DNA from 4 places in the Streptomyces sp. MK37H genome. Region 1 is predicted to be linked to each of the others. Evidence: riboswitches for the same ligand, from Rfam matches in the RefSeq annotation. Region 1 holds a riboswitch; each other region holds the start of a gene.

Region 1 (8,269 bases):
ACGGCACCGTAAGGACGCAGTGGAACGATGCCTACGGCAATATGGTCGTTCTGACCAGCCCAGACGGCACGGAGACCTGGTACTGCCACCTCAGCAGCGCCAAGATCCGCTCCGGGACCGTCAAGGCCGGGGAGACCATCGCGTACTCCGGGAACTCCGGTAACTCCACCGGCCCGCATCTGCACTTCGAGGTCCACCCCGGCGGGGGCGCGGCCATCGACCCGCTGCCCTGGCTGCGCGGCCACGGCCTCGACCCGACCTGACCGGGGCCTTCCAGCACTGACCGCCGTAGGCGCGCCCACCGGCGCGCTACAGCCTCGGCATCCGGCCCCCGCCGGCCCCCGCTACAGCTTCTCCACCGGTGCGTACCGCAGCAGCAGCCGCTTCGGCTTCTCGTCGCCGAAGTCGATCGTCGCCTCCGCGTTGTCCCCGCTGCCCTTGACCGCCACCACCGTGCCGAGGCCGAACGAGTCATGGGTGACCCGGTCGCCTATGGCCAGGGCGACCACCGGGCGCTCCTTGGCCCGCCGGGTGGCGAACCCGCTGCCCCCGGTGCGCGAACGCGACGTCGACAGACCGGACGACAGCCCCGACGGCGGGGTCGAGGCGATGCCGCCCATGGAGGCCGACGGGGTGGCGGGCCCGGTGCGCCGCCAGCGCACATACTGGTCCGGGATCTCCTCCAGGAAGCGGGACGGCGGGTTGTACGCGGGCTGTCCCCAGGCGCTGCGCATCGTCGAGCGGGTCAGATAGAGCCGCTCGCGGGCCCGGGTGATCCCGACGTAGGCCAGCCGCCGCTCCTCCTCCAATTCCTTGGTCTGGCCGAGGGCCCGCATATGCGGGAAGACGCCGTCCTCCATGCCGCTGAGGAAGACGACCGGGAACTCCAGGCCCTTCGCCGTGTGCAGGGTCATCAGCGTGATCACGCCGGAGCCCTCGGTGTCCTCGTCGGGGATCTGGTCGGAGTCGGCGACGAGCGCGACCTGCTCCAGGAAGTCCGCGAGGGTGCCGGGGTTCTCCTCGCCGCGGTCCTGCTCGAACTCCAGGGCCACGGCGGCGAGCTCCTGGAGGTTCTCGATCCGGGTCTCGTCCTGCGGATCGGTGGACGCCTGGAGCTCGGCCAGATAGCCGGTGCGCTCCAGCACCGCCTCCAGGACGGTGGCCGGGCCCGCCCCGGACTCCACGATGGTGTGCAGCTCCTCCATGAGCGTGTTGAACCGCTTGACGGCGTTGGCCGAGCGGGCCGCCATGCCGTACGCCTCGTCGACCCGGCGCAGCGCCTGCGGGAAGGTGATCTTCTCGCGCAGCGACAGTGCGTCGATCATGGCCTCCGCGCGCTCGCCGATGCCGCGCTTGGGCACGTTCAGGATCCGGCGCAGCGGGACGGAGTCCTCGGGGTTGGCCAGCACCCGCAGATACGCGAGGACGTCCCGGACCTCCTTGCGCTCGTAGAAGCGCACCCCGCCGACGACCTTGTACGGCAGCCCGACGCGGATGAAGACCTCTTCGAAGACACGGGACTGGGCGTTGGTGCGGTAGAAGACCGCCACGTCCCCGGCCTTGGCGTCGCCCGCGTCCGTCAGCCGGTCGATCTCGTCGGCGACGAACTGGGCCTCGTCGTGCTCGGTGTCGGCCACATAGCCGGTGATCTCGGCCCCGGCGCCGGCATCCGTCCACAGGTTCTTCGGGCGGCGGTTCTCATTGCGCTCGATGACCGCGTTGGCCGCGCTCAGGATGGTCTGGGTCGAGCGGTAGTTCTGCTCGAGGAGGATCGTCCGCGCGGTGGGGTAGTCCTCCTCGAACTGGAGGATGTTACGGATCGTGGCGCCCCGGAAGGCGTAGATCGACTGGTCGGCGTCGCCCACCACGCACAGCTCGGCGGCCGTGGTCTCCTCGGTGTCGGTGCCCACCAGCTCGCGCACGAGTGTGTACTGCGCGTGGTTGGTGTCCTGGTACTCGTCCACCAGGACATGCCGGAAGCGGCGGCGGTAGTGCTCGGCGACGTCCGGGAACGCCTGGAGCAGATTGACCGTGGTCATGATGATGTCGTCGAAGTCCAGCGCGTTGGCCTCGCGCAGCCGCGCCTGGTACATCGCATACGCCTCGGCCAGGGTCTTCTCAAAGCCGTCCGTAGCCTGTCCGGCGAAGGTCTCCTCGTCGATCAGCTCGTTCTTGAGGTTGGAGATCTTGGCGCTGAAGGACTTCGGCGGGAACCGCTTGGGGTCGAGGTCCAGATCCCGGCAGACCAGGGACATCAGCCGCTTGGAGTCGGCCGCGTCGTAGATCGAGAACGACGAGGTGAAGCCCAGCTTCTTCGACTCCCGGCGCAGGATGCGGACGCAGGCGCTGTGGAACGTGGACACCCACATGGCGTTGGCCCGCGGGCCGACGAGCTCCTCGACGCGCTCCTTCATCTCGCCCGCCGCCTTGTTGGTGAAGGTGATGGCGAGGATCTGGCCGGGGTGGGTGCCACGGGCGCCGAGCAGATAGGCGATGCGGTGGGTGAGCACCCGGGTCTTGCCGGAGCCGGCGCCCGCGACGATCAGCAGCGGCGAACCGGTGTGCTCCACGGCCGCCCTCTGCTGCTCGTTCAACCCCTCGAGCAGGGCGGACGGGTCCACGACGGGCCGGGCCGCGCCGTCCCGGTAGTGGGCCTCCCGGGGCACGGGCGCGTCGAAATCGCCGCTGAAGAGGTGATGCGGCACGTCCTCGGCGCCACCGTGGCCAGGGGGCGCCGAATCCTCGGGCGGCGGTGGCCGCTCCTCGTCCGAAGGAGGCCCGAGGTCCGCCAGGAAGCTGTCGTCAAAGAGGCTGCTCATCGCTCCCCGAGTCTAGGCCGCCCCACTGACAGCCGACGTCCGAACATCACGAAACGGTTTCGACCAAAACGGCCACCAGTCTTCACAGGAGCCCCACGCGTTGGCTACCGTCCTGCGTCAGGCGGCCCGGAAGATCCGTCGGCGAACCACGTCGGCACGGGCGGCCTCCGCCGAGTCCGGTACGCCGTGAGGCGCCCGGAGCCGGGGACCCGCCCTCCTAGCCCCCCTTCGGGGAGGAGGGGCCCTCGCAACACCGGGGTGAATCGGCCCGACCGGTCTGGCACGCGAGTGCCGCCCGGACACGGCCGTAGGGCAACCTTCCGAACCGCCCGAACCCGACAGCTAACCCGGTAGGCGGTCCACGGAAGGAGTCGCCTCCCTTGGCGTCGCACCGCAAGCCGCGGAGCCGAATACCCGCCCCGCTCACCGGTCACAGCCGCCGTACGGCCGTCGGGTTCACCACGGCCGCCCTCGCATCCGTCACCCTCCTCTCCCAGTCGGCCAACGCCGCGCCCACCGACCCCAAGCCGGCCGCCCAGTCGATCGAGCAGGTGAAGGAGAAGGTCGACACCCTCTACCACCAGGCGGAGACCGCCACCCAGCGCTACAACGCCGCCAAGGAGCGCACCGACCAGCAACGGGCCAAGGTCGACAAGCTGCTGGACTCCGTCGCCCAGCGCACCGAGAAGCTCAACGAGGCGCGGCGCATGCTCGGCACCTACGCCGCCGCCCAGTACCGCGACGGCGGAATGGCCCGCTCCGCCGCGACCCTGCTGTTCTCCAACGATCCGCAGGACGTCTTCGACCAGTCGCATCTGATGGACCGGATGACCGGCCGGCAGAAGCAGGCCGTCGACGACTTCCAGAAGCAGCGGGTGAAGGCCGCCAAGGAGCGCGGTAAGGCCAGCGAGAGCCTCGCCTCGCTGACCGCGTCCCAGAAGCAGCTGAAGGTCCAGAAGAAGACCGTCCAGGACAAGCTGACTGAGGCGCGGCGGCTGCTGGCGAATCTGACCGCCAAGGAGAAGGCGCGGCTGGCGGCGATCGAGAAGAAGAAGGCGGAAGAGGCCCGCCGTAAGGCCGCCGAGCTGGCCGAGAAGCAGCGGCAGGAGGCGGCCGCGCGCAAGAAGCAGCAGGAGCAGAACGCGGGTGGCTCCGGTTCGACGGCGCCCTCCACGCCCTCGGCCCCGGCCAACAGCTCCAAGGCGGCCCAGGCCATCGCCTTCGCCAAGGCGCAGCTCGGCAAGCCGTACGTCTGGGGCGCGACCGGGCCCAGCTCCTTCGACTGCTCGGGGCTGACGCAGGCGGCCTGGAAGTCCGCCGGGATCTCGCTGCCGCGCACCACCTGGGACCAGGTGAAGGCCGGTACGCGGGTCTCGACGTCCCAACTCCAGCCGGGCGATCTCGTCTTCTTCTACGACGACATCAGCCATGTCGGCCTCTACATCGGCGACGGGATGATGATCCACGCCCCGAAGCCGGGCGATGTGGTGAAGAAGGCACCGATCACGGAGATGCCGATCTACGGGAGCGTGCGGCCCTCGTAGGCCCCTGAACCTGACGATGCCGCCGCCCGGGGCCGGACCCCGGGCAGCGGCATCGTCATCGGCTCAGCAGCGCCGTCAGTGGCTCAGCGGCGCCGTCAGTGGCTCACGTGCCGGGCTTGCGCCCGTAGACGTACACGTCGTCGCCGTTCTTCAGCAGGCTCCAGTACTTCTTGGCCTCGCCCTTACGCATGTTGACGCAGCCGTGGGAGCCGGGCGGGGACCATACGCTGCCGTCGATCGAGTGAAACGCCTGGCCGCCGTCGAAGAACTGGCTGTAGGGCATGGCGACCTTGTAGAGCGTCGACCAGTGGTTGATGTTCCGCCAGTAGATCCTCTTCAGCCCGGTGCGGGTCTCGAAGCCGTCCCGCCCGGACCGCACCGGCACCGGTCCGTAGACCAGCCGGGAGCCGTCCTGTACCCAGCTCAGCTGGCGGGTGAGGTCCACGCAGGCGATACGGCCCTTGTTGACCGGGCACTTCTTCGCCGCGTTCGGATTGTGCCCGGCGGCCTTCTGGGCGCTGATGAGGCTCATCACGCCCGAGGTGATCGGGCCCGCGTAGCCGATCGTCGGGCTGATGCCGTGGTCGATCTGGAACTTCTGGATCGCGAGACAGTCCGCCCGCGACTGCCGCCCGTCCACGGGACGGCCCAGGAACCGCTCGGCCTGCTGCTGGTACGGCCCGGCGGTGGTCGTGCACGACGACGCGGCCATGCTCACCGGTGTCACCGTGCCGGCCGACCGGCCCAGCGGCCGTGCCTGAGCCTGCGCCGGACCGGCGACGGCCACCGCGAGCGGCACCGCCATCCCCGCCAGCCCCAGCGCGACACCCACGCGCCGCCTATGACTTCCGACTGCCCCCACTACCCCCATTGGCCACTCCTCTCGACTGCCTCGCTCTTTACTAAGACAGCTCGCGAGTGCAAACGGTTGCCTCTGGATCGTGTCGCGTTGTCTTGGGATTACCCCCAGAACATTCGTTCGTCAGGTCCACAGCACGGCGATGAAGATGTTTGCCGTTGTCAAGGCGCCCACCGCGCCGAAGGCGGCCGACTCTACCTTCTCCTCGTCGCGCTTCACATAGACCAGGCCGAGAATTACGACCAATAGCGCCAGCTTTACACCGATTTTGACGGTGTTGACGCTGTTGTCGTCCGCCTGGTTGAGCCCGACCAGCGCCACGCCGGTCACCAGCATGGTCAGCGCGCCGTGCAGCATCGCCGGGATCATCCGGGCCTCGCCCGCGCGCGCGGCTTTGAGCTGCGAGAAGAAGCCGCCGAGCAGCGCGCCGATGCCGACGATGTGGAGGCCGACGAACACGTGAATGAGTACGTCCATGGCTCCGGAGACTAGCCGCGCGCATATCATCGCCCGGCACTCGGGTGGAGCCCTATCGCCGCTTCGATCACGGCCGCCCCACACTCCCGACCACCCCACTCGCCAGGCGATCAGCAGCCGTCACGGGACCGACGAAATCCGTGCACTCCCGTTCAATCCCCCGCACGGCACCCGCTTTCCGGCCTAGCTTCCTTCTCCAGGTGGCAGTCCGCTTCCCGTCAACCGAGGGTCCCCGCCTCATGGCGGACTGCCACCTGCCCGTCCGCTCCCCACAAGGGTCCAGGATCTACCGAATGTCCTGGATTGCCCAAACTGGATTGCCCAAGAAAGACCAGGTGAACCGCCGCAGTGGCGTCGCACAGGAAGCCCAAGCAGCGCTCGCTCACCAGCGGCACCGCCCGCGCGGCCGCGCTCCTCGCCCTCGCCGGCGCCGCGTCCGCCACCCTCCTCGACGGCACCGGGCACGCCGAGAACCGCCTCACCCCCGCTCAAGTGAAGGCGAAGGTCGACGAGTACCAGCGGGAGGCCGAGGAGGCCACCGAGCAGTACAACGGCGCGAGGGAGAAGGCCGACAAGGCCCGCCGGACGCTGGAGGCGCTGCGCGACCAGGCCGCCCGCCGCACCACCCGGCTCAACACCGCACGCAACGCCCTCGGGGCCTTCGCCACCGCCCAGTACCGCTCGGGGACGATCGCCCCGGCCCTCCAGCTCGCCCTGTCCTCCTCCCCCGACCAGTACCTGCAGCGCGCCTCGCTCGCCGAGCGCGCGGGGAGCCGCCAGGCCGCCCTGATCGCCACGATCGGCCGTCAGGAGCGGAAATTACGCCAGGTCCGCGGCGAGGCGGCCGACCGCCTCGCCGCTCTGCGCGCCTCCCGGGCGGCGGCCGCCCACCACAAGCGGACCGTCCAGGAGAAGCTCGCCGCCGCCGATCGCCTGCTCGACCGGCTGACCCTCGAGCAGCGGCAGCGCCTGCTGGCGGCGCGGGACGGCGACAAGGCCGCCGGCTCCCTCGCCCCCGCCGCGGGCCGCGCCGCCCGCGCCGTCTCCTACGCGTACGCGGCCCTCGGCAAGCCGTACGTCTGGGGTGCCACCGGTCCCCACGGCTACGACTGCTCGGGGCTCACCCAGGCCGCCTGGCGCGCCGCCGGGGTCGCCCTGCCCCGCACCACGTACACCCAGATCAACGCCGGACAGCGCGTCACCCGCGACCAACTGGCCCCCGGCGACCTGGTCTTCTTCTACTCCGGCATCAGCCATGTCGGCCTCTACATCGGCGGCGGCCGCATGATCCACGCCCCGCACCCCGGGGCCCCGGTCCGGTTGGCCTCCGTGGCGGACATGCCCTTCGCGGGGGCGGCCCGCCCGGCGTAGCGGTCCCGAGCCCACAAGGCAGACTGGCCGCATGCCACGCGAAGCCGAAATCGGGCCCGGACCCTCCGTCGTGCTGTCGGGGTACGGCCCGGTGGGCCGGGCCTACGCCGAGCGGCTGATCGGCGGCGCGCTGCCGCTGCGGCTCGCCGCCGTGCGCACCAGCGCGGCCGAGGGGCTGCCGCCGGAGCCGCGCACCGGCTGGGGCCCGCTGCCGCCGCTCGCCGAGACCCTGGAGCGTACCGGGGCGGCGGTGCTCGCCCAGGCCGTGCCGTCATCCCCGGCGGTGCGCGAACAGGCCGCCGCGGACGCGCTGTCGGCCCTGCGGCGAGGGGTCCATGTGGTGACCGCCACCAAGAGCCATCTGCTCAGCCACTGGGGCGAGCTGGGCCGCGCGGCGGCCGAGGGCGGCAGCCGTATCCGGATCTCGGGCGCCACCGGAGCCGCCCTCCCCACCGCCGACCTCGCGCGGATCGGCGTACGGGGCCTCGGCTGCCGTACGCTGCGCGCCTGCCCGAACGGCACCGCCACCTTCGTCCTCGACCGGCTGGCGGACGGCGGTGTGCTGCCCGACGCGGTCGCGGAGGCCCAGCGACGCGGTATCGCCGAGGCCGACCCGACGGCCGACCTCTCCGGCGCCGACGCGGCCGTGAAAGTGCGGCTGTTGGCGGCGCTGCTGTGGGGGTGGGACGCGACGGCCGTAAGGGCGGAGGCGGGCCCGGGGATCGACGCCGGGATGGCGGAGGCGGCCCGTACGGCTGCCGCGCGGGGCCGCCGTCTGCGGTCGGTCGCGACCGCGACCGCCGATGAACCGCTCGTCGTCCGCGTCGCGTTGGAGGAGACGGAACCGGGCGACCCCCTGCACGCCCTCCGGGGCCCCGAGAAGGCCGCCGTCTACGGCTGCCCCGACGCGGGCGACATCACGGTGAGCGGCGGCCGCTCCAGCCCACTGGGCGCGGCGCTCGCCATGGTGAAGGACACGCTGGATGTGGCGGGGCCGGTGGGTTACGGGTTCGCCTGAGCGGCGATCTGTCGGCGGGGCGCGGGGGATGACGGCGCTCTGTCGGCGGGGCGTCGGTGGCGACCGTAAGGCTGACACGTGTTCAGCGTGAGCCCCATTGGGGCCCCGCCCCCGCCCTTACGAACGCGAGGAGCCCCCGTATGCCTTCCGCGGCCCCGACCGAATCCTCGACCGAGCGGTG
Region 2 (3,778 bases), on a different contig from region 1:
CAGCAGGTCCAGTTCCGGCTGGGTCAGCTTGAGGTCGACCGAGGCCAGGAGGGCGGGGAGCTGGTCGGTGGAGCTGGCGCTGGCCAGGGGGGCCACGACTGTGGGCTGGGCGAGGAGCCAGGCCAGGGCGACCGTGGCGGGCTCGGTGCGGTGGTTGGCGGCGACGTCGTCCAGGGCGGCGAGGACCTTCTGGCCGCGCTCGGTCTCCAGGTGCTTGGCCGCGCCCGTGGAGCGGGGGCTGTCGACCGCGGTGCCCGGGCGGTACTTGCCGGTGAGGAAGCCGGACGCCAGGGAGTAGTACGGGATCGTCGCCAGGTCGTGGCGGGCGGCGACCTCGGACAGCTCGCCCTCGAAGGTGTCGCGCGAGACCAGGTTGTAGTGCGGCTGGAGGGCGACGTAGCGGGCCAGGTTCTCCCGGGTGGAGAAGGTCAGCTGGGCCTCCAGGCGGTCCGCGCCGACGTTGGACGCGGCGATCTCGCGCACCTTGCCCTCCCTGACCAGCTCGTCCAGGGTGGTGATGATCTCCTCCACCGGCACCGACGGGTCGTCGTAGTGGGTGTAGTAGAGGTCGATGTAGTCGGTGCGCAGCCTCTGGAGGGACTCCTCGACGCCCGATTTGATGGCGGACGAGGTCAGCCCGCGCGGCTCCGGGGCGCCGCCGCCCACCTTGGTGGCGAGGACGATGTCGGAGCGGTTGCCGCGGGAGGCGAACCAGTTGCCGAGGATGGTCTCGGACTCGCCGCCCTCGTTGCCCGGTACCCAGGCGGAGTAGACATCGGCGGTGTCGATGAAGTTGCCGCCCGCCGCCACATAGGCGTCGAGCACCCGGAAGGACTCGGCCTCGTTCGCGGTCCAGCCGAAGACGTTCCCACCGAGGGAGAGCGGGAAAACGGACAGATCACCGATCTTCTGTGTGTTGTCAGCCATACGTCTTTACAACGGTTGGCCGGACGGGGTTGTTCCGGCGTGCGTTCGTGAAGGTCGGCCTGTCGGGAGGTAAAGCCCTGTCGGGACGTAAAGCCCCGCCGGGACGTAAACCGGCGGCCCTGGCGTCAAGGGGGGAGAGAGCGCCAGGGCCGCCGGGGTATCAGGGGTTCAGCCCGTGCTGGCGCAGCCAGGGCATCGGGTCGATCGGCGAGCCGCCGCCCGGCCGGACCTCGAGGTGGAGGTGCGGGCCGGTCACATTGCCGGTGGCGCCGACGCGGGCGATGACGTCGCCCGTCGACACCTTGCCGGAGGTGACCACCATCGAGGACAGGTGGCAGAACCAGAGCTCGGTGCCGTCGCTCAGGGTCAGCACGATGCGGTAGCCGTACGAACCGGCCCAGCCCGCCTGGGTGATGGTGCCGCCGTGCAGCGCCTTGACCGGGGTGCCGGTCGGGGCGGCGAAGTCCTGGCCGGTGTGGTCGGCCGACCACATGTCGCCCGCCTGGCCGAAGCTGGCGGTCAGGGTGTACGAGCCGACGGGGAGGGTGTACGCGGCGGCGAGCTTGGCCTGGCGCTCGGCCGCGGCCTTCTTCTCCGCCGCCTCCTTCGCCCGCTGCTCGGCGGCCTTCTTCTCCGCCTCGGCCTTGGCCTTCCGCTTGGCGGCCGCCTCCGCGGCCTGGTCGGCGGCCTTGGCCGCGGCGGCCCTGGCGTCCTTGGCGGCGGCCTGCGCCGCAGCGGTGCGGCTGTCCTCGTCCGCCGCGTTCTGCTGGTTCTCGGCCTGCTGGAGGATGCGGGCGCGGAGCGCCTCGCCGGCGTCGGTGGTGCCGCGCTGCTCGTCCTCGGTGGTCAGACCGGCCTGGGAGAGCGGGGCGGCGGCGGTCTGCGCGCCACTGCTGTCGTCCGACGCCCAGGAGCCGATGCCCGGCAGGTCCTTCGCGGCGGGCAGGCCGGCCTTGACCTCATCGGCGACATGGCCGAGGTCCGGCATGGATATGGGGAGCGCGGGACGGTCCTTGGCGCTGGCCATACCGCCCGCACCGACCGCCGCGATCACGCCGACCCCGAGGACGGCGCCGCTGCGCGCCATGGTTCCGCCCCGCTGCTTGGCCACGCGGTGCCGGCCGCGTACGGGAGCGATGGACTCCTCGGTGGGGTTCCACTCCTCCCAGGTCTCGGCCTCGAATCCGGCACCCGGGCCCTCGGAGGCGCCCTCATCCGCGTAGCGGTCGTCGGGGCCGAACGCGTAAGGGTCGTCGGGGGCGAATCGGCCGTCCCCTGAGCTCATCCCACCGCCGGCGTCGAAGCCGGGGCCGTAGGCGGTGGCGGTCCCCAAACCGCCTCCCCGTGTGCGATACGGGGCCTCGTCCAGGACAGACCTGTTGGACGCCACGGAGGCGCACTCCTTTCCTTCCCTCTCGCCTACCGGGTTAGCTGACGGGTTCGGAGCAGGAAGGTCTCCTACGGGTCAGGTTCGACCCGATTCACCCCAAGGTTGTTGGTTCCCCGGTTCCCTTGGTGCTGCTGGTGGTGCGGTGCTGCCGCAGTGCGTACGGGATTCGGCGACGGCGCACGGTGCCGCCCTTGCGACGGTTGTGACGACCGCGCTGCGTTATCGAACGTTAATAGAGAGCGCGATGTGATTCCAAGCTGTTCCGAGGAATCCGCGCACCTTTGGCATGAACTTAGCGCTCAAGAGGGGACAGATGGGGGCGAGTCGACGTACTGGGCAAGACTTGGCAAAACCGCATACGGATCGATCGTGCGTCAATTGTTATGCGGAGGGGGCTCGGTCGATTACGCACGGTGTGCGGCGCGGTGCGGTGCGGTTGGTTGGTCGTTGGTCGGCTACGACGGCGTGGGGTTCGGCCTGTCGCTCCCCCCACAGTTGCCCCGCCCGTTGCCCCGCCCGTTGCCGCGGGCCGGGGTCCTACGTACCGCCAGCAGCGCCATGTCGTCCGGCGTCCCGCCACCCGTATGGCGCTCGACATCGGCCACCAAGGCGTCCAGCAGCTCCTGCGGACCGGCGAAGCGGCGGCCGCGCAGCCGCTCCTCCGGGTCATAGAACTCGCCATGGCGGTCCCGGGCCTCCGTCACCCCGTCCGTGAACAGCAGCAGCGTCTCCCCCTCCGCGAACGCCAGCTCCATCACCCGGTCCGGCCAGCCCGCCAACTCCCCCATCCCCACCGGCAGCGCCGACGCCTCCGGGTCCAGGGCGCGCACCGCGCCGTCCTCCTCCAGGAGCAGCGGCGCCGGATGGCCGCGGTTGATCAGCCGCAGGGTGGAGTCGCCGCGCGGAATTTCGGCCACCACGGCCGTCGTGAATCCCTCGACCACCTCCAGGTCGGCCCGCCGGGCGCCCTCGCGCTGCAGCGCCCGCTCCAGGCGGCCCACGAGCGCCTCCAGGGTCGTCTCCTGCTCCGCCGCCTCCCGGAAGCAGCCCAGGAGGATCGCCACGACCTCCACGGCCCCCAGCCCCTTGCCGCGTACGTCTCCGACGGTCAGCCGTACGCCGTGCGGGGTGTCCTGGACCGCGTACAGGTCACCGCCGATCGCCGCGTACTTCTCCGCCGGTACGTAGCGCGCGGCGATCTCCAGCCCGGCGAGCCGGGCGGGCGGAGCGGGCAGGACGGCGCGCTGGGCCGCCTCCGCGACACCGCGCGCCGAGGCGAGCCGGTGGTAGCTGCGGCGTACGACGCGGTTGATCACCACCGCCAGCACGGTCACGGTCGCCACCGTGATGATCTCGGTGGCCGCCTGGGTCGGGTCCCTCACCCCGTGCAACTCCGCCAGCAGACAGGTGGTGAGGACGGCGACGACGGCCGTGACGATGGTCTGACGCAACGGTAAGAGC
Region 3 (8,269 bases), on a different contig from region 1:
TCTCGGCCATGGTGGTGCTCGGCACCGTCCACCTGGACCGCGGCGAGCTGGGCGAGGCGGAGCGGCACTTCCAGCGGGCGGCGGACCGCGGCCACGACGGTGCGCGCCTCGCCCTCCGGCAGATGCGCGCCCGGCGCAACGGCAGCGGCCACTGAATCGTTTGCCGTGGCAGTCCGCAGTCCGCAGTCCGCAGTCCGCAGTCCGCAGTCCGCAGTCCGCAGTCCGTCGTCCGCCGTCCGGGGCCGCCTTCACCGGGGCGCCCCGCCGCGGGCAGGGGCATCTTTCGGCGGCAGCCGGGGGAGCCTGGCGCGGTCGCGCGCACGGCGCGGGATCGTCCCCGGGCTGGGCGAGAGACGTACTCGGGCCACTCCGGCACCGCGGCGAGGGGCCGTGCCGCGCATCGGAGCGGGGCGGCCGTCACATCGGGTCATGCCGGGCCCCGGCGGGCCGTGCCGGGCGCCACGGGAGCGGGGTGGCCCCTGTGCGGCGGGCCCGAGGGGCGTGAACGGCGCGGGTGCCCGGGAACGGCGAGGGGCGCGGCACCCTCGCGGTGCCGCGCCCCTGCGCGCTCGTCCTGATCGTCCCTGCCGGACCGGCTCGTCCAGGCTCATCCGGCCAGACGGCCAGGCCGACCAGACCGGCCAGGCCGACCAGACCGGCCAGACCGGCCCGTCCCGCCAGACTCGCCCGTCCGGGCTACACCGGCCCGGCCACCACCGTCACCGGCTTGGCGAGCGGTTCGCCCGAGCCGTCCCGGCGTGGGTCGATCTCCGGCAGCGCCGCCGGGGAGCCGTTCGCCCCCGCCGCGCGGGCCGGGATCGTGCCCGCCCAGGCCATGACCAGGCAGTCCTCGCCCTTCAGGAACCGATGGCAACGCACCCCGCCCGTGGCCCGGCCCTTGCGCGGGTACTGGTCGAAGGGGGTGAGCTTGGCCGACTGCTGTACCGAGTCATCGAGGGTGCCGCTCGCGCCCGCGACCGTGAAGACCACCGCGTCGCTCGCGGGGTCGACGGCCGTGAACGAGATCACCTTGGCGCCGGAGCCGAGCTTGATGCCCGCCATACCGCCAGCGGCGCGGCCCTGTGGCCGTACCTGGCCGGCCGCGTAGCGCAGCAGCTGGGCGTCGTCGGTGATGAAGACCAGGTCCTCCTCGCCGGTGGACAGCTCCACCGCGCCCACGATCCGGTCGCCCTCCTTGAGGCCGATGACCTCCAACTCGTCCTTGTTGGCGGGGTAGTCGGGGACCACGCGCTTGACGACGCCCTGCTCCGTGCCGATCGCGAGCCCCGGTGAGGACTCGTCCAGGGTGGTGAGGCAGATCAGCTCCTCGTCGTCCTCCAGCGAGAGGAACTCGGCGATGGGCGCCCCGCCCGACAGATTCGGGGGTGCGGCCGACTCCGGGAGGATCGGGAGGTCGATCACCGAGAGCCGCAGCAGCCGCCCGGCGGAGGTCACCGCCCCCACCGAGCCGCGGGCCGTGGCCGGGACCGCGGAGACGATCACATCGTGCTTGGCGCGCTTGGCCTTCCCCTCGACCGGGAACGGCTCGCCGTTGGCGGTACGGGCCAGCAGCCCGGTGGAGGACAGCAGCACCCGGCAGGGATCGTCCGCGACTTCCAGCGGCACCGCGGTCACCGGCGCGTTCGACGACTCCAGCAGCACCGTGCGGCGCGGGGTGCCGAACTTCTTGGCCACCGCGGCCAGTTCGGAGGAGACCAGCTTGCGCAGCTCGGCGTCGGAGTCGAGGATCCGGGTGAGCTCCTCGATCTCGGCGTTGAGCCGGTCGCGCTCCGACTCCAGCTCCAGCCGGTCGAACTTGGTCAGCCGGCGCAGCGGGGTGTCCAGGATGTACTGCGTCTGGATGTCGGAGAGACCGAAGCGCTCGATGAGGGACCGCTTGGCCTCCGCCGCGTTCTCGCTCTGCCGGATGAGGCGGATGACCTCGTCGATGTCGAGCAGGGCCACCAGCAGACCCTCGACCAGGTGCAGTCGGTTCCGCCGCTTGGTGCGCCGGAACTCGCTGCGCCGCCGGACCACGTCGAAGCGGTGGTCGAGGTAGACCTCCAGCAGCTCCTTCAGGCCCAGCGTGAGCGGCTGGCCGTCCACCAGCGCCACGTTGTTGATGCCGAAGGACTCCTCCATCGGCGTGAGCTTGTAGAGCTGCTCCAGCACGGCCTCGGGGTTGAAGCCGTTCTTGATCTCGATCACCAGCCGCAGCCCGTGCTCACGGTCGGTGAGGTCCTTGACGTCCGCGATGCCCTGGAGCTTCTTCGCCCCGACCAGGTCCTTGATCTTGGAGATGACCTTCTCGGGCCCCACGGCGAAGGGCAGCTCGGTGACGACGAGGCCCTTACGGCGGGCCGTCACGTCCTCCACGGCCACCGTGGCGCGGATCTTGAAGGTGCCGCGGCCCGTCTCGTACGCGTCCCGGATGCCGCTCATGCCCACGATCCGGCCGCCGGTGGGCAGGTCGGGTCCCGGCACGTGCCGCATCAGCGTCTCGAGGTCCGCGCCCGGGTGCCTGATCAGATGACGGGCGGCGGCGATGACCTCGCCCAGGTTGTGCGGCGGCATATTGGTGGCCATGCCGACCGCGATCCCGGACGTGCCGTTGACCAGCAGGTTCGGATAGGCGGCGGGGAGGGTGACCGGCTCCTGCTCACTGCCGTCGTAGTTCGGGGAGAAGTCGACCGTGTCCTCGTCGATCGACTCGGTCATCAGCGAGGTCGCCGACGCCATCCGGCACTCGGTGTACCGCATCGCGGCCGGCGGGTCGTCGTTGCCCAGCGAGCCGAAGTTCCCGTGGCCGTCGACCATCGGCAGGCGCATGGAGAACGGCTGTGCCATGCGCACCAGCGCGTCGTAGATCGACGCGTCGCCGTGCGGGTGGAGCTTTCCCATCACCTCGCCGACGACGCGGGCGCACTTCACATAGGAGCGCTCGGGGCGCAGGCCCATGTCGTTCATCTGGTAGAGGATGCGGCGGTGCACGGGCTTGAGCCCGTCACGGGCGTCGGGCAGCGCGCGCGAGTAGATGACCGAGTAGGCGTACTCGAGGTAGGAGCCCTGCATCTCGTCGACGACGTCGATGTCGAGGATGCGCTCCTCGAAGTCGTCCGGCGGCGGGGTCTTCGTGCGGCGGCGGGCCATCGCGCTTGGGGCTCCTTCAACTGCCGATGCGGGATCTGACGCCGACCATTGTGGCCCGGCCCACCGACAAGTGTGGAACGGCCCGGGGTGCCGGCGGCCGGGGCGGGCCCCGGAACCGCGCCCGACGGCACCGCGCGAAGCCCCTCGGAGGGGCCCGGATCCGGCGCAGCAGGGCTTGCGGAAACGGTTCGGGACAGCTCGGCAGGACGGGAGTGGACCGGAACTTCGCCAGATGTCCGTCCCCTTGCATACAGTGACAGAAGCGCTGCGCAAGCGGCTGGCACGCGCTCCATCACGCGATCGAAGGGACGTACATGCCCATGGGTCACACGGCCACGCAGCAGGCCGGCTCCGGCGGCTTGAAAGCGACTGAGCACCGCCTGGCCAATGGCCTGCGCGTGGTGCTCTCCGAGGACCATCTGACCCCGGTCGCCGCGGTCTGTCTGTGGTACGACGTCGGCTCGCGCCATGAGGTCAAGGGGCGCACCGGCCTGGCGCACCTCTTCGAGCACCTGATGTTCCAGGGCTCGGCGCAGGTCACCGGCAACGGCCACTTCGAGCTGGTGCAGGGGGCCGGCGGCTCGCTCAACGGCACGACCAGCTTCGAGCGCACCAACTACTTCGAGACCATGCCCGCCCACCAGGTCGAGCTCGCCCTGTGGCTGGAGGCCGACCGGATGGGGTCCCTCCTGACCGCGCTGGACGAGGAGAGCCTGGAGAACCAGCGCGACGTCGTCAAGAACGAGCGCCGCCAGCGGTACGACAACGTCCCGTACGGCACCGCCTTCGAGAAGCTCGTCGCCATGGCGTACCCCGAGGGCCACCCGTACCACCACACCCCGATCGGCTCCATGGCCGACCTGGACGCGGCCTCCCTGGAGGACGCGCGGGAGTTCTTCCGCACCTACTACGCGCCCAATAACGCCGTGCTGTCGATCGTCGGCGACATCGACCCCGAGCAGACGCTCGCCTGGATTGAGAAGTACTTCGGCTCCATCCCCTCCCACGAGGGCAAGCGGCCACCCCGTGACGGCACGCTCCCGGAGGTGATCGGCGGTCAGCTGCGCGAGGTCGTGGAGGAGGAAGTTCCGGCCCGCGCCCTGATGGCCGCCTACCGGCTGCCGCACGACGGCACCCGTGAGGCCGACGCCGCCGACCTGGCGCTGACCGTCCTCGGCGGCGGCGAGTCCTCCCGGCTCCACAACCGCCTGGTGCGCCGCGACCGCACCGCCGTGGCCGCCGGATTCGGCCTGCTGCGGCTGTCGGGCGCCCCCTCGCTGGGCTGGCTGGACGTGAAGACCTCCGGCGGTGTCGAGGTGCCCGCCATCGAGGCCGCCGTCGACGAGGAGCTGGCCCGCTTCGCAGAGGAGGGGCCGACCCCGCAGGAGATGGAGCGCGCCCAGGCGCAGATCGAGCGCGAGTGGCTGGACCGGCTGGCCACGGTCGGCGGCCGGGCCGACGAGCTCTGCCGTTACGCGGTGCTCTTCGGCGACCCGCAGCTGGCGCTGACCGCCGTGGAGCGGGTGCTCGACATCAGCCCCGAGGAGGTGCGGGCCGTGGCCGCGGCGCGGCTGCGCCCCGACAACCGCGCCGTGCTGGTCTACGAGCCCGTCCAGGGCGCCGAGGACGCAGCCGACGCCGCCGAAGCCGCCGAGACCGACGCAGAAGGGGAGGCGGCCCAGTGAGCGACGCCGTCACCGCGACCATGACCTTCCACCCGCAGCCCAAGGGCGGCGCCCCCAGGCCGTGGGCGTTCCCGGCCCCCGAGCGCGGTGAGCTGCCCAACGGCCTCACCGTGCTGCGCTGCCACCGCCCCGGCCAGCAGGTCGTCGCCGTCGAGATCAACCTGGAGGCGCCGCTGGACGCCGAGCCGGCCGGGCTCGAAGGCGTCGCCACGATCATGGCGCGCGCCCTGTCGGAGGGCACCGACAAGCACGACGCCGAGGAGTTCGCCGCCGAGCTCGAGCGCTGCGGCGCCACGCTGGACGCCCACGCCGACCACCCCGGCGTCCGCCTCTCCCTGGAGGTCCCGGCCTCCCGGCTGCCCAAGGCGCTCGGTCTGCTGGCCGACGCGCTGCGCGCCCCCGCCTTCCCGGACGGCGAGGTCGAGCGGCTGGTGCGCAACCGGCTGGACGAGATCCCCCATGAGCTGGCCAACCCGGCCCGCCGCGCCTCGATGGCCCTCTCCGCGGAGCTCTTCCCGGCCGAGTCGCGGATGTCCCGGCCGCGCCAGGGCACCCAGGAGACCATCGAGGGCATCGACGCCGCGGCCGTGCGGGCCTTCTACGAGGCGCATCTCCGCCCCTCCACCGCCACCGCCGTCATCGTGGGCGACCTCGGCGGCGTCGACCTGGACCGGGCGCTCGCCGACACCCTCGGCGCCTGGACGGGCGGGGCGGGCGCGCCGCGCACGGCTCCGCCGATCGTCGCGGACGACACCGGCCGTGTGGTGATCGTCGACCGGCCGGGCGCGGTGCAGACCCAGCTGCTCATCGGGCGCGTGGGCGCCGACCGCCACGACCGGGTCTGGCCCGCGCAGGTGCTCGGCACGTACTGCATGGGCGGCACCCTCACCTCCCGTCTCGACCGCGTGCTGCGCGAGGAGAAGGGCTACACCTACGGGGTGCGCGCCTTCGGCCAGGTGCTGCGCTCCGGGCCCCCGTCGCCCACGGGCGGCTCCTCGGGCGCCTCGATGCTGGCGATCAGCGGCTCGGTGGCCACCGAGGTCACCGGCCCCGCGCTGGACGACCTCTGGAAGGTGCTGCGCACGCTGAAGGAGGAGGGGCTGACGGACGACGAGCGCGATGTCGCGGTGCAGAACCTGGTGGGCGTCGCCCCGCTGAAGTACGAGACGGCGGCGTCCGTCGCGAACACCCTCGCCGACCAGGTCGAGCAGCATCTTCCGGACGACTTCCAGGCGCAGTTGTACGCCCGTCTGGCGGAGACCGGCACGGTGGAGGCCACCGCCGCGGTGGTGAGCGCCTTCCCGGCGGACCGGCTGGTCACGGTGCTGGTCGGGGACGCCTCGGCGATCGAGGAGCCGGTCCGGGCGCTGGGCATCGGCGAGGTGCGCGTCATCTCCGGCTGAGCCGAGGAGTGTTGGCCGGATCCGTGCGCAGTGCCGCCGGTCCGGCCGGCTCGCTGACGGTCCGGCAGGCGGTCCGGCGGACGTCCGGTCCATGAGCCGACAGCGGAAGGGCCCCGGCCCCGTAAGGGCGCCGAAGCCCTTCCGACATGCCCGATTTATGGGATTGACCGCTTGTTTGGTTTGTGGGGAGAGCAACAAAAAACCGGAACCGTTTGGTGATCGAAAGCGGGCCCGTTAGCGTCAGTCCGGCTGTTCGCCAGCGACCCGCCGCACCCGCGGCACCGGACAGTCATCGCCGAGTCCCCGTACGGCGCGAGCCAGGGGAGCCGGGGACCCAACACGTCCCCAGGGGTGAATCGGGCGCCTTCCCCGGCCGGGGGAGGAGTCCGTAGGAGACCTTCCTGCTCCGAACCCGTCAGCTAACCCGGTAGGCGAGAAGGAAGGAAAGGAGTGCGCCTCAGTATGGCGTCCACCCGCACTGCCACCGGGAAGCATCGCCGCACCAGCAAGGTCAACGTCCGCACGGGCGCGAACGTCGTGGGCATCACGACCGTCGCCTCGGGTGTGGTCGCCGGGATCACCGGACAGGCGTTCGCGGCCGATGGGGGCCCCGATCCCCAGCAGACCGGTCTGACCCAGGCGATCGTGATCGGCGACGGGATCGCGGACCACATCGAGGCCCAGGCGCAGTCCCAGGAGACCGCCGCCGAGCAGGCCGCCGCCAAGGCCAAGGCAGAGGCGATCGCCCGCCAGGAGGCCGCCAGAAAGGCGGAGGCCGCGGCGAAGAAGGCCAAGGCCGAGCGCGAGGCCAAGGAGCGCGCGGCGCGCGAGGCCGAGCGCAAGCGCCTCAACACCTTCGTGTCGCCGATCAGCGGCTCCTACGTCTCCACCGGTTACCAGGCGTCCAGCGGGCTGTGGTCCTCCGGCAGCCACACCGGCATCGACTTCAACGCCTCCACCGGCACCACGGTGCACTCCGTGGGCATGGGCGAGATCGTCGAGGCGGGCTGGGGCGGCTCCTACGGCAACAACGTCGTCATCAAGATGAACGACGGCACGTACACCCAGTACGGCCACCTGTCGTCGATCAGCGTCTCGGTCGGCCAGAAGGTCACCCCCGGCCAGCAGATCGGCCTGTCGGGCGCCACCGGCAACGTCACCGGACCGCATTTGCACTTCGAGGCCCGCACCAGCCCGGACTACGGCTCGGACATCGACCCGCTGTCGTACCTGCGTACGCACGGCGTCAACGTCTGACCCGTCGCGCGTCCGACGCGAACGCCGCGCGGTCCCGCCATCCGAGATCCCGCGAGACTTCCGAGAAGGCCCCGTCCGACGGACGGGGCCTTCGGCGTGCCACCGCCCGCCTGACCAAAAAATATCCATGAAATGCTTCCCGCCATCGGAAATGGCGGCCGCGTGGAATAGAGTCGTTCAACGCGCGTTCCATGGCCGCGTTTCGCGGGCGTTAAAGCGGAGGTTCGACAATGCGGGACCGTAAGTGAGCGGGGATACGAACGCGGTCCAGGGCGGTCGCCGGATTTCGGCACACGCGGTCTGCGCGGCGATTCGCGACGACATCGTCTCCGGTGCGTATCAGCCTGGCAGCCGCCTCACCGAGGAACTGCTCGCCCGGCGCTACGGCGTCTCCCGGGTGCCGGTCCGCGAGGCCCTGCGCACCCTGGAGTCCGAGGGCTTCGTGACGACCCGGCGGCACGCGGGGGCCTGCGTCGCCCAGCCCTCCGAGCGCGAGGCGGCCGATCTGCTGGACATCCGCGCGCTGCTGGAGCCGCTGGGCGCCGCACGGGCCGCACAGCGCCGCACCGAGGCCCATCTGAAGGTGCTGCGCGGACTGGTCCGGCTCGGCCGGGAGCGCGCCCAGGGCGGTCAGCTCGGCGAACTGCGGCCGCTGGGCGACTGGTTCCACGAGACGCTGGCCCAGGCGTCCGGCAGCCCGAGCCTGGCCGCGCTGCTCGTCCAGCTGCGCCGTAAGACCGCGTGGGTGTACGCGGCCGCTCCCGGGCCGCGGCC
Region 4 (8,269 bases), on a different contig from region 1:
GCGCAGCGCGTGCTGGGCGTTCGGCGGGCACCAGGCGCCCTCGCCGGTGGCGAGGTCCGGGACCTGGGCGTTGTCACCGGCGGCCCAGATGTAGTCGCTGCCCTGGACCTGGAGGCTCGGGGCGGTGTCCACATGGCCGCGCGGGCCGAGCGGGAGGCCGAACCGGGCCAGCGCCGGGTTGGGCTTGACGCCCGCGGTCCACACGATGGTGCTGGAGTCGACCTCGAGGCCGTTCTTGAGGACGACATGGCCGTCGATGCAGGAGTTCATCGAGGTCTCGAGGTAGACCTCGATACCGCGCTTCTGCAGGTGCTCCAGACCCCACTTGCCCAGCTTCGGGCCGACCTCGGGGAGGATCTTGTCGGCGGCGTCGACGAGGACGAAGCGCATGTCCTCGCGCTTGACGTTCGGGTAGTACTTGGCCGCGTCACGGGCCATGTCCTCGACCTCGCCGATGGTCTCCGCGCCGGCGAAGCCACCGCCGACGAAGACGAAGGTGAGCGCCTTGCGGCGGATCTCCTCGTCCGTGGTGGAGTCGGCCTTGTCGAGCTGCTCGAGGACGTGGTTGCGCAGGCCGATGGCCTCCTCTATGCCCTTCATGCCGATGCCGTTCTCCGCGAGACCGGGGATCGGGAAGGTGCGGGAGACCGCGCCGAGGGCGATGACCAGGTAGTCGAAGGGCAGCTCGTACGTCTCGCCGACGAGCGGCTGGACGACGGCGACCTTGCGGTCCTGGTCAATGGTCGACACTCGGCCGGTAAGGACCTCCGCCTTGGGGAGCACGCGCCGCAGCGGAACCACGACGTGGCGCGGGGAGATGCTGCCGGCCGCAGCTTCGGGGAGGAAGGGCTGGTACGTCATGTACGACCGGGGGTCGACGACCGTGACGGTCGCCTCGCCGTACCGCATCTTCTTGAGGATGCGGCGCGCCGCGTACAGGCCTACGTACCCACCGCCTACAACGAGGATCCTGGGACGCTCCGTGGTGCTCATGATTCGAGTATCCAGCACCCCCAGGGGGGGACCTCGTGAGCCCCTTCACAAGCATGGTGGAGGTATCTGCTACACTCCGCCGCCCCCGTGATGGACGCCATACCGGCGGAGGGGAACCACTGGCCGGATCGACACGTTCTCACCCCTCTGAGCAGGGCTTGTGATTGAACGCGGGAGTAGACCAGGCGGTCCGCACGGGGGCACCGAACACCGCCCTGACACCTCACGATCCGGTCAGTTACGGGGCCCGGCCGCCGAAACCGCCCCAGAGCGCCGCATCGGGCGGCCACCAGGCGCCTTTTTCATGTGAAGAGTTTCACGAACTTTCTCGGAGGCGGCTCGCGGAGGGCCCCCGAAGGGGGTTCCGCGGCCGCTCATACGTTATCCCGCCCGCTCAGGCGATGCTCCAGGCGATCCCATCGAGGATGTCGTGTTCGCTCACCACGACCTCCTCGGCGCCGGTCCTTTCCATGATCGAAAGCAGGATGAGCGCCCCCGCGCCGATCACATCGACCCGCCCCGGGTGCATCACCGGGATCTCCGCCCGCTCGGCGTGGCTGGAGCCGAGCAGCCTGCCCGTGATCTCGCGGACCTGGCCGAGGGAGATCCGGGAGTGGTGGATCGCGGAGGAGTCGTACTCCTTCAGGCCCAGCGCGATCCCGGCCACGGTGGTGACCGAACCGGCAAGACCGACCAGTGCGTGGCCGTCCGCGGGACGGCAGGCGCGGCTGAGCGGCACGGTGCGCTCGGCCAGGTCCAGCGCCTGCTCCACATCGGCCTTTATGGCGGCGATCTGATCCTCCGTCGGAGGATCGGTGATCCGGCCGTCCACCACCAGATGGCGCTCGGTCAGCCGGACGCAGCCGATGTCCACGCTTCGGGCCGCCCGCACGCCATCGCCGCCCTCGACGAACTCCGTCGAACCGCCGCCGATGTCCACCACCAGATACGGCCCGGCCATATGGTCATGGCCGGTGAGCTCCTTGGTGGCCCCGGTGAAGGAGAACTCCGCCTCCTGGTCCCCGGTGATCACCTCGGGCTCGACGCCCAGGATCTCCACGACCCCGCGCACGAACTCCTCGCGGTTCTCGGCGTCCCGGGAGGCGGAGGTGGCCACGAAGCGGACGCGCTCGGCGCCCAGCTCACGCACGACCTCCGCGTACTCGCGGCAGGCGGCGAAGGTGCGCTCCAGCGCCTCGGGGGCGAGCCGGCCCGTGCGGTCCACGCCCTGGCCCAGCCGGACGATCTTCATCCGGCGGTCGAGCTCGATCAGCTCCCCGGTGGCCGGATCGGCGTCCGCCACCAGGAGCCGGATCGAGTTGGTGCCGCAGTCCACGGCGGCGACGCGGGTCATGCGCTCTCCTCCCGGCTCGGGTCCTCGGTCCCGCAGGGGCTCACACACGGGCCCTTGCGCCACCACTCCGGCAGCATCGCGATCGCCTCGTCCCCGAGCGGATTGACCCCGGGGCCGGCCGCGAGGGAGTGGGCGACCAGCACATGCAGGCACTTCACCCGGTCCGGCATCCCACCCGCACTGGGGAAGCCCTGGAGCACCTCGATGGCGTCGCGGCGCGCGATGTAGTCCTCGTGGGCGGCGCGGTAGGCGGCGGCCAGCTCGGGGTCGGTGCCCAGCCGGGCCGTCATCTCCTTCATCACGCCCTCGGCCTCCAGCGTGCCGATCGCGGACGCGGCGCGCGGACAGGTCAGGTAGTAGAGAGTGGGGAAGGGCGTACCGTCCTCGAGCCGCGGCGCGGTCTCCACGACGTCCGGATTGCCGCAGGGGCAGCGGTGCGCGATCGCACGCAGGCCCCGGGGCAGGCGGTTCAGCTGCTCCCGTACGGCGTGGATGTCCGCGTCGGTGGGCGCGGTGGGCTCCGTCTGGGGCGGGGGCGTATCCATGAGTGGGAAAGTTCTTCTTCTTCGTTTCGATTCGAACGCCGGGTGCGGCCGGCGGCCGGAGCGCGGCGCCTCAGCGGCGCGCGCTGCCCGCCCCCGCCGCGTCCGCCGTGTCCACGGCGTCCCAGAGGTTGGTGTACCAGGGGCGGCCGGCCGCGCCCTGGTCGGTGGAGCGCTCGGTGGAGCCGGCGCCGTCCACCATGCTGTAGCCGGTCTCCCCCGGCATCAGGAAGTGCAGCCGCTCCCGGGCCTGCTGCTCGGTGTAGGCGGGGTCGCGCAGCCGGGCCTTCCGCTCCCGCAGCTTCTTCACGTCCTCGCGGGCCCGCTGGGCCTCGTGCCGCTGCTCGGCGATGTCGGAGCGCTGGGAGATGTACTGCCGCATCGGATAGGCGAGCGCCACGACGAGGGAGCAGACGACCAGCGTGAGCAGGGCGGCCCGGCCGGTCAGCCGGCCGCGGCGGCGCTTGGTGCGCACGCGGTAGACCCGGGCGGCGGCGTGCTCGCCCAGCGCCTTGAGCCTGGTCGCGGTGGAGAACCGTTCCCGATCCGCCGGCACGTCGCCTCCCCGGTGATGCCTTCGCTTGGGTAACGCCGTCGAGCGACGCCGTCCCCGGCCACGGTACGGGACCGTGGCCGGGGACGGGCGTCAGACGTGTCCGCTCAGCCCTTGAAGCGCGGGAAGGCGGAACGGCCCGCGTACACCGCGGCGTCGTCGAGGATCTCCTCGATGCGCAGCAGCTGGTTGTACTTGGCCACCCGCTCGGAGCGGGCCGGGGCGCCGGTCTTGATCTGGCCGCAGTTGGTGGCGACGGCCAGGTCGGCGATGGTGACGTCCTCGGTCTCACCGGAGCGGTGCGACATCATGCACTTGTAGCCGCTGCGCTGGGCCAGCTCGACCGCGTCGAGGGTCTCGGTCAGCGAGCCGATCTGGTTGACCTTGACCAGCAGGGCGTTCGCGGTGTCGCTGTCGATACCGCGGGACAGCCGCTCGGGGTTGGTGACGAAGAGGTCGTCGCCGACCAGCTGGACCTTGTCGCCGAGCTGCTCGGTGATGGTCTTCCAGCCGTCCCAGTCCTCCTCGTTCAGCGGGTCCTCGATGGAGACCAGCGGGTACGCGGCGACCAGCTCGGCGTAGTACGAGGTCATCTCGGCGGCGGAGCGGGACTGGCCCTCGAACTGGTACGTGCCGTCCTTGTAGAACTCGGAGGCGGCGACGTCCAGGGCGAGCGCGATGTCCTGGCCCGGCTGGTAGCCGGCCTTCTTGACCGCCTCGAGGATCAGGTCGAGGGCCTCGCGGTTGGAGCCGAGGTTCGGCGCGAAGCCGCCCTCGTCGCCGAGGCCGGTGGACAGACCGCGCTCCTTCAGCACGGACTTCAGGGTGTGGTAGACCTCGGCGCCCCAGCGCAGGGCCTCGGAGAAGGACTCCGCGCCGATCGGCGCGATCATGAACTCCTGGATGTCCACATTGGAGTCGGCGTGCGACCCGCCGTTGAGGATGTTCATCATCGGCACCGGCAGCAGATGGGCGTTCGGGCCGCCGAGGTAACGGAAGAGGGGGAGGTCGGACGCCTCGGAGGCGGCGTGCGCGACGGCGAGGGAGACGCCGAGGATCGCGTTGGCACCGAGCGAGGACTTGTCCGGGGTGGCGTCCAGGTCGAACATCGCCTGGTCGATCAGCCGCTGCTCGGTGGCGTCATAGCCGACCAGCTCGGGGCCGATCTGCTCGATCACGGCGAGGACGGCCTTCTCCACGCCCTTGCCGTTGTAGCGGTTCTTGTCGCCGTCACGGAGCTCGAGGGCCTCGAAGGCGCCGGTGGAGGCGCCGGACGGCACGGCGGCACGGCCGGTGCTGCCGTCGTCGAGGCCAACCTCGACCTCGACCGTGGGGTTGCCTCGCGAGTCGAGGATCTCGCGAGCTACGACGACGTCGATGGACGGCACGAGGTTCTCCTTCGTATGGGTCTGCGGTAGCAGCACGAGCCTAACGGGCCGGGAGGGCTGCGCCCCGCGTTCGCCCGCCCCACGAGACAGGGGCGCGACGCAAAAAGCCAGTTTCTGGATCAAAAATCCAGATTTCTTATGCATTGGGAAAGCCCCGGCGGGGCGCGCCATGGGGCGGCACGCCCGGCCGGGGCTCGTTCTCGGGGGCCGGCCTCAGGGGAGGTCCTCGGGGGGAGTCCTCAGGCGGGGCCGTGACCGTGGCCGTGGCTCAGCGGAGGTGCAGCTGCTGGCCCGGGAAGATCAGGTCGGCCTGCTCCACGATGTCCTTGTTCAGCTCGAAGAGCTTCTTCCAGCCGCCCTTGACGTCGTGGGCCTTGGCGATCTTGCCGAGGGTGTCGCCGGACTTGACCTTGTACTCGCCGTCACCCTTCTTGATCGGGCCACGGGTCTGCTGGCGCGCGGCGTGCTCGGGCGCGGTGTGCGGCTGGGCCTTCGGCTGGGCCTTCGGCTGCGCCTGCTTGGCGGCCGGGGCCGACTTGGTGGTCGCCGAGGACTGGTCCTGCGAGCCGGAGGGCGCGGACGGGGCGGACGGGCTGCCGCCGGAGGTCAGGCCCTTGCCGCAGACCGGCCAGGCGCCCTTGCCCTGGCTGCCCAGGACCTTCTCGGCGATCTGGATCTGCTGGGCCTTGCTGGCCTTGTCCGCGGTGGAGGCGTAGGCCGTGCCGCCGTAGGCGGCCCAGGTGGAGCTCGAGAACTGCAGGCCGCCGTAGTAGCCGTTGCCGGTGTTGATCGACCAGTTGCCACCGGACTCGCACTGCGCGACCTGGTCCCACTGGGAGGTGGTGGCCGCGGAGGCGGAGGTCGCCCCGATGAGCGGTGCCGCCACGGCGGCACCGGCGAGACCGGTGAGCGCGGCGATACGGGTGGCCTTGGAGGGGCGGCGGTGCTTCCCGTTGGACTTGAGCATTTTGGTTCGTTTCCTCACCGACGCCTACGAGGTGAGCTGTCGGGTTCGGACGTGAGTTGCCCGGCCGGTCGCGATGGTCGCTCCCGGCTTCACCCCTAGCCGACAAGCCCGTATCCACAGGCCACTCGGCACCTACCTTGGGTCCCCCGCTCCTGCCTTCGGCGCTGACGCGTCGGTTTCCCCCCGACCGCCGGCAGGATTCGGCGTGACGATCGACGGTGCCCGCGGTGGCGAGCGGAAAGACGTTAAACACACCTCCCAAGAACGTTCAAACACCCCAAGGGCAGTGAATGGGGCTGTAATTGATCTCACCCGGCCCACATCGACGCAGGTGGGGCCGGGTGAGGAGGGATCGGACACGAGGTGCGCCCCGGAAAATGTGACGAGATGTATGTCTCACCGGGTCCAGATCGGGCAATTCCCCCCGAATCACTGCTCCCTGATGGCGAGGTCAAGTCGCTGACCAGGGATGATCAGATCGGGGTCGGTACCGATGAGGTCCTCGTTGGATTCGTAGAGCTCTTCCCAACCCCGGGACACGTTCTGGTGCTCGGCGATCCCTGACAGGTTGTCACCGGGGCGAACAGTGTAATCGCCGTCCGCGGAGCTCCCATCGCGGTCCGACGCGCCGCGCGAGGCATGGCGCCCGGAGGGCCGTGCGCTCTCCGTACCGCCGTCGTCGGCCCGCTCCCCGGCGTCCGGAGCGCCGCGGTGGCGGCCGGAGGGCGACGGGTCGGCCGAGGGGGTCTTGGAGCCGTCCGACGCCGAGGGGCTGTCCGACGCCGGGTCGTCAGAGGCGGAGCCGTCCAACCCGTCGGGGGACTTGGAGGTGTGGGGCGCCTCCGGGCCCTCGGCCGACCCGGACGCATCCGGCGCGTCCGGCTTGTCGGCGCCGTCGGACGTCCCCGAACGGTCCGGGTCCGAACGGTCCGCGTCCGAGGAGGAGCCGTCCCGTCCCCGGTCCCCCGGGCCGTCCTCGCCGCGGCCCGTCCCCGGGTCCGGGGTGGCCGTGCTGCCGGGGTCCACATCGGGGGCGCCGCCGCCGTCGGTGAGCCCGGCGCCCAGCGCACAGCTCGGCCAGGCGTCGGGGCCGCGGTCGCCCAGGATCGCCTCGGCGACGGATATCTGCTGGGAGCGGCTGGCGAGGTCGGGGCGCGGGGCGTACTCCGTGCCGCCGTACTCCTTCCACATGTCGAGGGTCAGCTGGAGCCCGCCGTAGAAGCCGTTGCCCTCGTTGGCACTCCACATACCGCCGCTCTCGCACTCGGCGACGTGATCCCATGTGGCGGTCTGGGCGGCCTGTGCGCCAGCCGCCCCGAAGAGGGGTATGGCGAGGCCCGCTCCCGTGACCCCCGCCGCGACGATGATGGCCGGGGCCTGACGGGGGCGACGGTGTCGACCATTACCGGAACGCATGCGATTGACCTCTCCTATGGCGCTATGGCGCTATGGCGACAAGGTTTGCCGGTGAACATAGCGAGGGCACTCGATCATCACAAGGCGATGTATCCCAGGTCACGCCAAGGTCACACGGCTGATCATTCGTCACGTATTTCCGGCCGTACGGGCCTTGAGGGTCTCAGCCGTCCGCGGAATTCCAGGTCACCGGGAGCGTGCGCAGCCCGCGCATGATGAGCCCGCCGCGCCACCGCAGATCGTCCGGATCCTCCGCGAGCCGCAGCCCGGGCAGCCGCCGCAGCAGGGTGGCGATCGCGGTCCGGGCCTCCAGCCGGGCCAGCGGGGCGCCCAGACAGTAATGGATGCCGTGGCCGTAGCCGAGGTGCTGGTTGTCCCGGCGGGTGAGATCGAGCACGTCGGGCTCCGCGAACCGCTCGGGGTCCCGGTCGGCCGCGGCGAGCACCACCAGCACCGGCTCCCCCTCGGCGATGTGCTGCCCGGCGAGGGTTAGCGGCTCGGTGGCGAACCGCCAGGTGGCGATCTCCACGGGTCCGTCGTAGCGGAGCAGTTCCTCGACCCCGGCGGCGAGTAGCCGCTCGTCCCCTTCTTCCAGGGCCCGCCGCATGAGGGCGCGCTGCTCCGGATGGCGCAGCAGCGCGTAGACGCCGTTGCCGATGAGGTTGACGGTCGTCTCGAAGCCGGCGAAGAGAAGGATGAAGGCCATGGCCGCGGCCTCGTTCTCGGTGAGGTGCTCACCGTGGTCGCCGGCCCGGATCAGGCCGGAGATCAGATCCTCCCCGTCCTCTTCTTCGCCGCGCCCGGCGAGCTCCAGGCGCTTGCGGTGGATCAGCTCGCCCAGATACGCCCGGATCCTCTTCACGGCGCGGGCCACTCCGCCGCGCGGACCACCGCCGTGCCGGATCATCGCGCCCGCCCAGTCCCGGAAGTCGTCCTGGTCCTCGCGCGGCACCCCGAGCAGATCGCAGATGGCGTAGATGGGGAGAGGGAAGGCGAACTCATGGATGAGATCCGCCTCTCCCCTCTCTTCGAAGGCGTCGATGAGCTGATCTGTGA

The links. A riboswitch is a leader RNA that binds a small molecule or an ion and turns the genes downstream of it on or off. The one in region 1 is predicted to bind cyclic di-AMP.
Region 2: linked by a shared signal. The riboswitch ahead of GWI24_RS41400 (M23 family metallopeptidase) and the one ahead of GWI24_RS26640 (NlpC/P60 family protein) in region 1 are both predicted to bind cyclic di-AMP.
Region 3: linked by a shared signal. The riboswitch ahead of GWI24_RS31160 (M23 family metallopeptidase) and the one ahead of GWI24_RS26640 (NlpC/P60 family protein) in region 1 are both predicted to bind cyclic di-AMP.
Region 4: linked by a shared signal. The riboswitch ahead of GWI24_RS11095 (transglycosylase family protein) and the one ahead of GWI24_RS26640 (NlpC/P60 family protein) in region 1 are both predicted to bind cyclic di-AMP.

The regions. Positions count from the first base shown of each region.
Region 1 covers NZ_JAAAYH010000216.1:6,445-14,713, forward strand. Annotated here, with positions in the region: gene GWI24_RS26630 (M23 family metallopeptidase) at 1-263, shown strand, start outside; gene pcrA (DNA helicase PcrA) at 345-2,819, opposite strand; cyclic di-AMP (ydaO/yuaA leader) riboswitch at 2,978-3,192, shown strand; gene GWI24_RS26640 (NlpC/P60 family protein) at 3,200-4,363, shown strand; gene GWI24_RS26645 (L,D-transpeptidase) at 4,467-5,234, opposite strand; gene GWI24_RS26650 (hypothetical protein) at 5,346-5,699, opposite strand; gene GWI24_RS26655 (NlpC/P60 family protein) at 6,048-7,070, shown strand; gene GWI24_RS26660 (homoserine dehydrogenase) at 7,102-8,088, shown strand; partial or broken gene GWI24_RS26665 (SDR family NAD(P)-dependent oxidoreductase) at 8,229-8,269, shown strand, end outside.
Region 2 covers NZ_JAAAYH010000605.1:82-3,859, reverse strand. Annotated here, with positions in the region: gene GWI24_RS41405 (aldo/keto reductase) at 1-927, opposite strand, end outside; gene GWI24_RS41400 (M23 family metallopeptidase) at 1,088-2,317, opposite strand; cyclic di-AMP (ydaO/yuaA leader) riboswitch at 2,329-2,499, opposite strand; partial or broken gene GWI24_RS41395 (PP2C family protein-serine/threonine phosphatase) at 2,773-3,778, opposite strand, start outside.
Region 3 covers NZ_JAAAYH010000296.1:150-8,418, forward strand. Annotated here, with positions in the region: partial or broken gene GWI24_RS31140 (tetratricopeptide repeat protein) at 1-155, shown strand, start outside; gene GWI24_RS31145 (DNA topoisomerase (ATP-hydrolyzing) subunit A) at 697-3,150, opposite strand; gene GWI24_RS31150 (pitrilysin family protein) at 3,465-4,835, shown strand; gene GWI24_RS31155 (pitrilysin family protein) at 4,856-6,238, shown strand; cyclic di-AMP (ydaO/yuaA leader) riboswitch at 6,522-6,686, shown strand; gene GWI24_RS31160 (M23 family metallopeptidase) at 6,701-7,495, shown strand; gene GWI24_RS31165 (GntR family transcriptional regulator) at 7,740-8,269, shown strand, end outside.
Region 4 covers NZ_JAAAYH010000055.1:11,722-19,990, forward strand. Annotated here, with positions in the region: gene GWI24_RS11070 (NAD(P)/FAD-dependent oxidoreductase) at 1-993, opposite strand, end outside; gene GWI24_RS11075 (Ppx/GppA phosphatase family protein) at 1,388-2,347, opposite strand; gene GWI24_RS11080 (DUF501 domain-containing protein) at 2,344-2,892, opposite strand; gene GWI24_RS11085 (septum formation initiator family protein) at 2,963-3,445, opposite strand; gene eno (phosphopyruvate hydratase) at 3,550-4,830, opposite strand; gene GWI24_RS11095 (transglycosylase family protein) at 5,099-5,797, opposite strand; cyclic di-AMP (ydaO/yuaA leader) riboswitch at 5,804-5,971, opposite strand; gene GWI24_RS11100 (transglycosylase family protein) at 6,227-7,213, opposite strand; gene GWI24_RS11105 (cytochrome P450) at 7,377-8,269, opposite strand, start outside.